3 regions of the Bacillus sp. FJAT-53060 genome follow, and region 2 is predicted to be linked to each of the others. Evidence: riboswitches for the same ligand, from Rfam matches in the RefSeq annotation. Region 2 holds a riboswitch; each other region holds the start of a gene.
What was found. A riboswitch is a leader RNA that binds a small molecule or an ion and turns the genes downstream of it on or off. The one in region 2 is predicted to bind S-adenosylmethionine.

Region 1 (2,266 bases), on a different contig from region 2:
CCATGCTTCCTCAAAAGGCGGAAGATGTTCTGTTGCAACAAGTGCATCCTTTGACAAACCAACATCGACAAATGCACCCATGTCTTCTACAACGTCTACGACTTCTACCCAACCGTATGTATATGCATTGATTTTAGGTATTTTCATCGTAGCTGCCAGTCTTTCACCATGATCTACATATAAGTAGACTTCTACTTCATCTCGATCTTCAATATCCTCTGTCATCTCACTGCGGTGTAAGAGGACAGAATCTTTACCATCTGTTAAAAAATAGCCGTACTCCATCTCTTTATCTATTTGCAAGGTCAATTGCTCACCTGGTCTCATGTTCTCTTCCTTCCTATCTACCCATTAAAGAGCGTTCGTTCATCATTTGATTCACTTTATTCTACTATACTTCTTTCAACATGAACATCTCTAGTTCTGTTAGCTAAAGTGGACAAACTGCACTCGATTTATACCCCATGCAACTCAACTCTTTGATTTGTCTGTTCAATAAAATTTCTTCTTCACCTATTTGCATGATAAGATAGACGCAATATCTACAAATGGAGGTCATGCGTTATGGCAAAAGAAAGTTCATTTGATATCGTATCGAAGGTAGAGCTCCCTGAGGTGCAAAACGCCATTCAAGCAGCGCTTAAAGAAATCAAAAACCGCTATGATTTTAAAGGGAGTAAAAGTGATATTTCACTCGAAAAAGAAGAGCTCTCTCTCATCTCTGATGATGACTTTAAGCTTGAACAGCTAAAAGATGTGCTTGTGACCAAGCTGATTAAACGAAATGTACCAACTAAAAACATTGACTACGGAAAAACCGAGCATGCCCTAGGCGGGACAGTCCGTCAGCGCGCCAAGCTGATTAGCGGCATCGATAAAGACAATGCCAAAAAGATCCATGCACTCATTAAGCAGTCTGGCCTTAAAGTAAAATCTCAATTACAGGATGACCAAGTGCGCGTCACAGGAAAAAATAAAGATGATTTACAAGCGGTCATGTCACTCATGCGAAAAGCTGATTTGCCGATTGATGTCCAATTTATAAATTTTCGATAAATTTCAAATTTTCCATTGATTATTTCCGATTTTTTCGATACAGTTGATGGAAGTTCAATTCATTGACATGTTCATAGCGTTTTCTTATCAAGAGAGGCAGAGGGACTGGCCCTGTGAAGCCTCAGCAACCGGTGTAGTAGAAATAGATGTTTCTATGACCAAGGTGCTAAATCCAGCAAGCAACTGCTTGGAAGATAAGGAGAAGAATTTCGATACAGCCAAAAGTCTTCTTCTTATCAGAAGGCTTTTTTGTTTTTTTGTTACATAGAAATAAGGAGGAACACAATGGGCCTATTACAAGACTTACAAAATCGCGTACTGATTGCGGATGGAGCAATGGGAACACTTTTATATTCTTATGGCATTGACCGCTGCTTTGAAGAATTAAATTTATCAAGAGAAGGAGAAGTGAAAAGAGTTCACGAGGCGTATGTTCAGGCTGGAGCTGACATCATCCAAACGAACACGTACGGTGCGAATTATATTAAATTATCCCGCTACGGCTTAGAGGAAGAAACGAAACGCATCAATACAAAAGCGGTACAAATTGCTAAGGCAGCTGCTCGCTCTGCTTATGTACTTGGAACGATTGGCGGCATTCTAACGTTTAACAAAAATGCCTACTCTTTAGATGAGATTAAACGAAGCTTTAGAGAACAGCTGTATATCCTATTAAATGAGCAGCCTGACGGATTATTGCTTGAAACGTATTATGACCTTGATGAGGCAAAGGCCGTTCTCCAGATTGCACGTAAAGAAACGACTCTTCCGATTGTCATGAACGTCTCCATGCACGAGCAAGGTTTTCTGCAGGACGGTACACCGCTAAAAGACGGTTTATCTGAATTATCCTCTCTTGGCGCTGATGTCGTTGGCATCAACTGCAGGCTGGGCCCTTATCATATGATTCAGGCACTCGAAAGCGTACCACTTTTAGAAAATTCCCATTTATCTGTCTATCCTAACAGCAGTCTCCCATCCCTTGAAGAAGGCAGACTTGTTTATGATACAGATAATGATTATTTCCGAAATAGTGCACTAGCGTTTAGAAATCAAGGTGCACGCATCATCGGCGGCTGCTGTGGAACGACGCCTCAACATATTAGCGCCATGGCAAAAGCGGTCAAAGATTTAGGACCGATCACAGAAAAAGAAGTGAAAGTTTTAAAAGAGGAAATCATTTCGATTCAAGACCAGCGCACAGAGCCAG
Region 2 (2,266 bases):
CAAAAAATGCACGACTTGCAGTGGCGCCAGTCGGATTGTTTGGATAATTTAAGTACATCAATTTTGCCTTTTTCTTATCATCCTCTGACAATAGATTGTAATCAGGTAAAAATTGATGTTTTTCAAGCAGAGGCATGGTGACCATGTTGGCTCCAGCAAGCACGGCACCTGACCAATAATCAGGATAACCAGGGTCCGGAACAAGTAGCGTATCATTAGGATTCAGTAAGCATTGTGGCAGCTCAACAAGTCCCGCTTTCCCGCCAAATAAAATCGCAATCTCCGTCATTGGGTCAAGCGTGACGCCATATTCTCTTTCATAAAAGACAGCGGCGGCTTTTTTTAATTTTGCTGTTCCACGGAATGAGGAGTATTGATGATTTTCAGGCTTTGCTACAGCTTCCTGCATGGCTTTCACAATATGTGACGGGGTTGGCTGATCAGGATTTCCCTGGCCTAAATTAATCACATCTACCCCTTCCTGCACTTTTTTCTGTACCTTTTGGACAAGCGCTGCAAAAAACTGTTTCGGTAAATGTTTCAACACATCTGATTGTTGAAATTCCATCTCTTCACCTTCTATTCAAGTTACTTGACAATACACTCACTGTAATAGATTGTTTTATGAATTGTAAAGCCATTTCGGAAAAAAGATTGACATGTAAAGAGCAGCTCTGATAATATCTTGAATTAAGAAATACATGCAGACATGAAACAATTACATAATTGATTTCTCTTATCGAGAGTTGGGCGAGGGATTTGGCCTTTTGACCCCAACAGCAACCGACCGTTAATACCACTGTGAAGTGGGGCGCAGCAAGTAAAGCGCCAAGACAATTGTCTTATAGGGCACGGTGCTAATTCCATCAGTCGTATGTGCTGAGAGATAAGAGAGGCTTAGAGTATACACGCCATCAAGCCTCTTTCTCTCAAGAGAAAGAGGCTTTTTTATATGATTTGGAGGGGAAGTAATTGGTTACACTTACGGCATCATATGAAGAATTAACAGAGAGTTCGGCAGTTGCACTAGCAATTAGACTTGGATTAATCCAAGAAAGCAGTCATTTGACATGTACCGAAATTGGTGACGGGAATTTAAATTACGTCTTTCATATTTTTGATCACAAACACGAAAAAGGGCTGATTATGAAGCAAGCTTTGCCCTATGCAAAGGTTGTCGGGGAGAGCTGGCCTCTTACATTAGACCGTGCAAGAATTGAAAGTGCTGCACTGATCAAGCAGTCAGAGTTTGCGCCGCACTTCGTGCCAGTAGTTTATTATTCCGATACTGCTCTTGCTGTGACAGCAATGGAAGATCTATCACACTTAGAAATCGTCAGAAAAGGGCTAATTGCCGGAAAACATTATCCGCATTTATCCCGTCATGTCGGAGAGTTTTTAGGCAAAACACTATTTTACACATCTGATTTTGTTACGAATCCTAAAATCAAAAAACAATTCGTAAAGCTGTTTACCAATCCTGATTTATGTGACATCACTGAAAAGCTTGTCTTCACAGACCCTTTCTTTGATAGCGAAACAAATGACTTCGAAGAGGAATTAAGAGAAGATGCGAAAGCGCTGTGGGCTGATGTTGAACTGCAAGTTAAAGCAGCAGAGCTGAAGCGCATCTTCTTAACCTCAACTGAAACACTTGTTCATGGAGATCTTCATACAGGCAGTATTTTTACAAGTGAAAGTGAAACAAAGATTATTGATCCAGAATTCGCTTTTTATGGCCCTTTTGGATTTGATATCGGTCACTTTATTGCTAATCTACTCTTGAATGCTTTATCTCGTGAGAATGAACAAGAACAGCAGCCTCTTTTTAACCATGTTGTCAATGTATGGGCTACATTCAAAGAAGTGTTCACAAAAGCTTGGAAAGAAGACAGCATTGAAGCGTTCAGTGGATCAAACAGCTTTTTAGACACAACCTTTGACCGTATTTTAAAAGAAGCGACAGGCTTTGCTGGCTGTGAGCTTGTTCGACGAACAATTGGTTTTGCTCATGCGGCTGATCTTGATACGATTCCATCAACATCTAGAAGGCTTCAGAAGAAAAAAGGAGCTCTGGCCCTCGGAAAAACATTCATCAAACAATACCTTGCAGTGGAAACTGCGTCTGACCTCGTCGCATTATTCCAGCAATCTGTAAAGGAGTGACGGGTTTTGTCTAAAGAATTTGAAGTTCTTCGTTCCGTCGATTGGGAAAACCGAATTAAAATTTCTGAATCAACAAATATGACCGGCTGGAAACTGTGTT
Region 3 (2,266 bases), on a different contig from region 2:
TGCAAATCAAAGCTGTCGCATTAAAACCAGACGAACCGTTTACATGGGCTAGCGGCATCAAATCACCGATTTACTGTGACAATCGCCTGACCTTGTCGTACCCAGAAGTGAGACAGGACATTGCTGATGGACTAAAAGATCTGATTCTTACTCATTTCGAGGGAGCGGAGGTGGTCGCAGGTACTGCAACAGCAGGCATTCCGCATGCGGCATTAGCGGCAGACCGTCTGAACGTTCCGATGTGTTATGTCAGAAGTAAGCCAAAGGCACACGGTAAAGGGAATCAAATTGAAGGGGCCGTATCGTTTGGCCAAAAGGTTGTCGTTGTAGAAGACCTCATTTCAACTGGGGGCAGTGTCCTTGAAGTTGTCGCTGCACTTCAAGAAGAAGACTGTGACGTACTTGGCGTTGTGGCTATTTTCACATACGGACTGCCAAAGGCAGTTGCTGCTTTTCAGAAAAAAAACATTCCATATGTCACACTAACAGACTATGACACACTGATAGAAGTGGCTCTAGAGCTAAAAGCAATCGAGCCTTCGGCTATGAATAAATTAAAACGCTGGAGACAAGATCCTTCCTCTGCATCTTGGATGGAAGAAACGGACTAAAAGCTGTGCCTAGCTGCATAGCTTTTTCATTTGGTTAAAATAGTAAAATAGACTCAAATTCCAATGGAAACTAATCCTATCAATAAAGTCGGGTTGACTTTTATTGGAATTGTGTTAATATTTAATACAAATTAAAACTCTTATCCAGAGAGGTGGAGGGACTGGCCCGATGAAGCCCGGCAACCTGCAATTAGCAAGGTGCTACTTCCTGCAAAATGATTCTGTTTTGAAAGATAAGGAAACCGTAAGCTTCCTCATCTTTCTTTCGGACTGAAAGAAAGTTTTTTTATTTTAACAATGAGGTGGAAGAACAATTGATGTAAGTAGAGAAAAATGAAAAAGTTAGATGAAAGTAGTGCGAGCGATTCAAGATGACGAGTACTCCGGAAGGGGAGAAACAATGTTAACTTATGAAAATTGGCAAGAGCCGTCCATTACGTTTCAAGAGGAAGATTTGTATAAAGAAACCCTATCCGTGCTGAAATGGGCGTACGGTCATTATGGTGATCAACTTGTTTATGCATGCAGTTTTGGCATTGAGGGCATTGTCCTAATCGATTTAATTGCGAAAGTCAAAAAGGATGCGAGAATTGTCTTTTTAGATACAGGTCTACATTTCAAGGAAACATACGACACAATTGATGCAATTAAGGAAAGATACTCCGGTTTAGACATCGTGCTGAAAACACCTGAGCTGACGGTTGAACAGCAAAACGAGCAGCATGGTGATAAATTATGGGAAACAAATCCTCAAAGCTGCTGCCATATGCGGAAGGTCATTCCTTTGCAAGAAGCACTATCTGACTATCCGGCATGGCTTTCTGGCTTAAGAAGAGAGCAATCACCAAAACGAGCTGGTACTAAATTTTTAAATAAGGATGAAAAATTTAAATCAGTGAAAGTATGCCCGCTCATTCATTGGACGTGGAAGGACATATGGAGATATGCGTCTAGAGAGAATCTTCCTTATAATCTGCTTCATGACCAAGGATATCCTAGTATTGGCTGTGCACCATGTACACAGCCTGCCTTCACTGCAGATGATTTGCGTTCTGGAAGATGGTCAGGTACAGCAAAGACAGAGTGCGGATTACATGAGTAAGGGAGCATAATCTATGGAAATCGCCGCAATTTTATTTAGCTTATTCTTTGCTTTAAATATTGGCGCAAGCGGAGCAGCTGCTTCTATGGGGATAGCGTATGGATCGGGTGCCATTCAAAAGCCGATTTATGCACTTAGCGTTTGTGCAGCTGGAATTTTAGCAGGTTCAGTGATTGGCGGAGTTGAGGTCGTCAAAACAATCAGCTCTGGGATTATGCCAGAATCTGTGATTACACTTGAAATCGTTTGTATTATCATTGGCTCCGCTGCATTATCACTCTTCATAGCTAACTTATTGGCCATCCCTTTATCAACGAGTGAGGTCACAGTAGGGGCTGTCGTTGGTGTTGCGGTCGCATATAAAGTATTATATGTGAAATTTATTTTAGTCATTGTGTCATTTTGGGTCATCATTCCAATTGTTGCTTTTGCGTTTACATTTGCTGTGGTCAAAATCATCAAAATGTTCCCTAAACGCCCATTATCAAAAAAAGGCACAGTGGTTTTATCGATCGTGTTAATCATCAGTGGGTTTCTAGAGGCATTTTCAGCT

Region 1: another riboswitch for S-adenosylmethionine. It lies ahead of WAX46_RS09680 (bifunctional homocysteine S-methyltransferase/methylenetetrahydrofolate reductase); the one in region 2 lies ahead of mtnK (S-methyl-5-thioribose kinase).
Region 3: another riboswitch for S-adenosylmethionine. It lies ahead of WAX46_RS01195 (phosphoadenylyl-sulfate reductase); the one in region 2 lies ahead of mtnK (S-methyl-5-thioribose kinase).

The regions. Positions count from the first base shown of each region.
Region 1 is NZ_JBAWSW010000022.1:14,327-16,592, reverse strand. Features, by position in the region: gene WAX46_RS09690 (CvfB family protein) at 1-327, opposite strand, end outside; gene WAX46_RS09685 (YajQ family cyclic di-GMP-binding protein) at 565-1,056, shown strand; SAM riboswitch class I at 1,138-1,257, shown strand; gene WAX46_RS09680 (bifunctional homocysteine S-methyltransferase/methylenetetrahydrofolate reductase) at 1,342-2,266, shown strand, end outside.
Region 2 is NZ_JBAWSW010000040.1:3,805-6,070, reverse strand. Features, by position in the region: gene WAX46_RS13035 (pyridoxal phosphate-dependent aminotransferase) at 1-568, opposite strand, end outside; SAM riboswitch class I at 735-892, shown strand; gene mtnK (S-methyl-5-thioribose kinase) at 973-2,166, shown strand; gene WAX46_RS13025 (hypothetical protein) at 2,262-2,266, shown strand, end outside.
Region 3 is NZ_JBAWSW010000001.1:218,662-220,927, reverse strand. Features, by position in the region: gene pyrE (orotate phosphoribosyltransferase) at 1-611, shown strand, start outside; SAM riboswitch class I at 749-851, shown strand; gene WAX46_RS01195 (phosphoadenylyl-sulfate reductase) at 1,012-1,713, shown strand; gene WAX46_RS01190 (inorganic phosphate transporter) at 1,727-2,266, shown strand, end outside.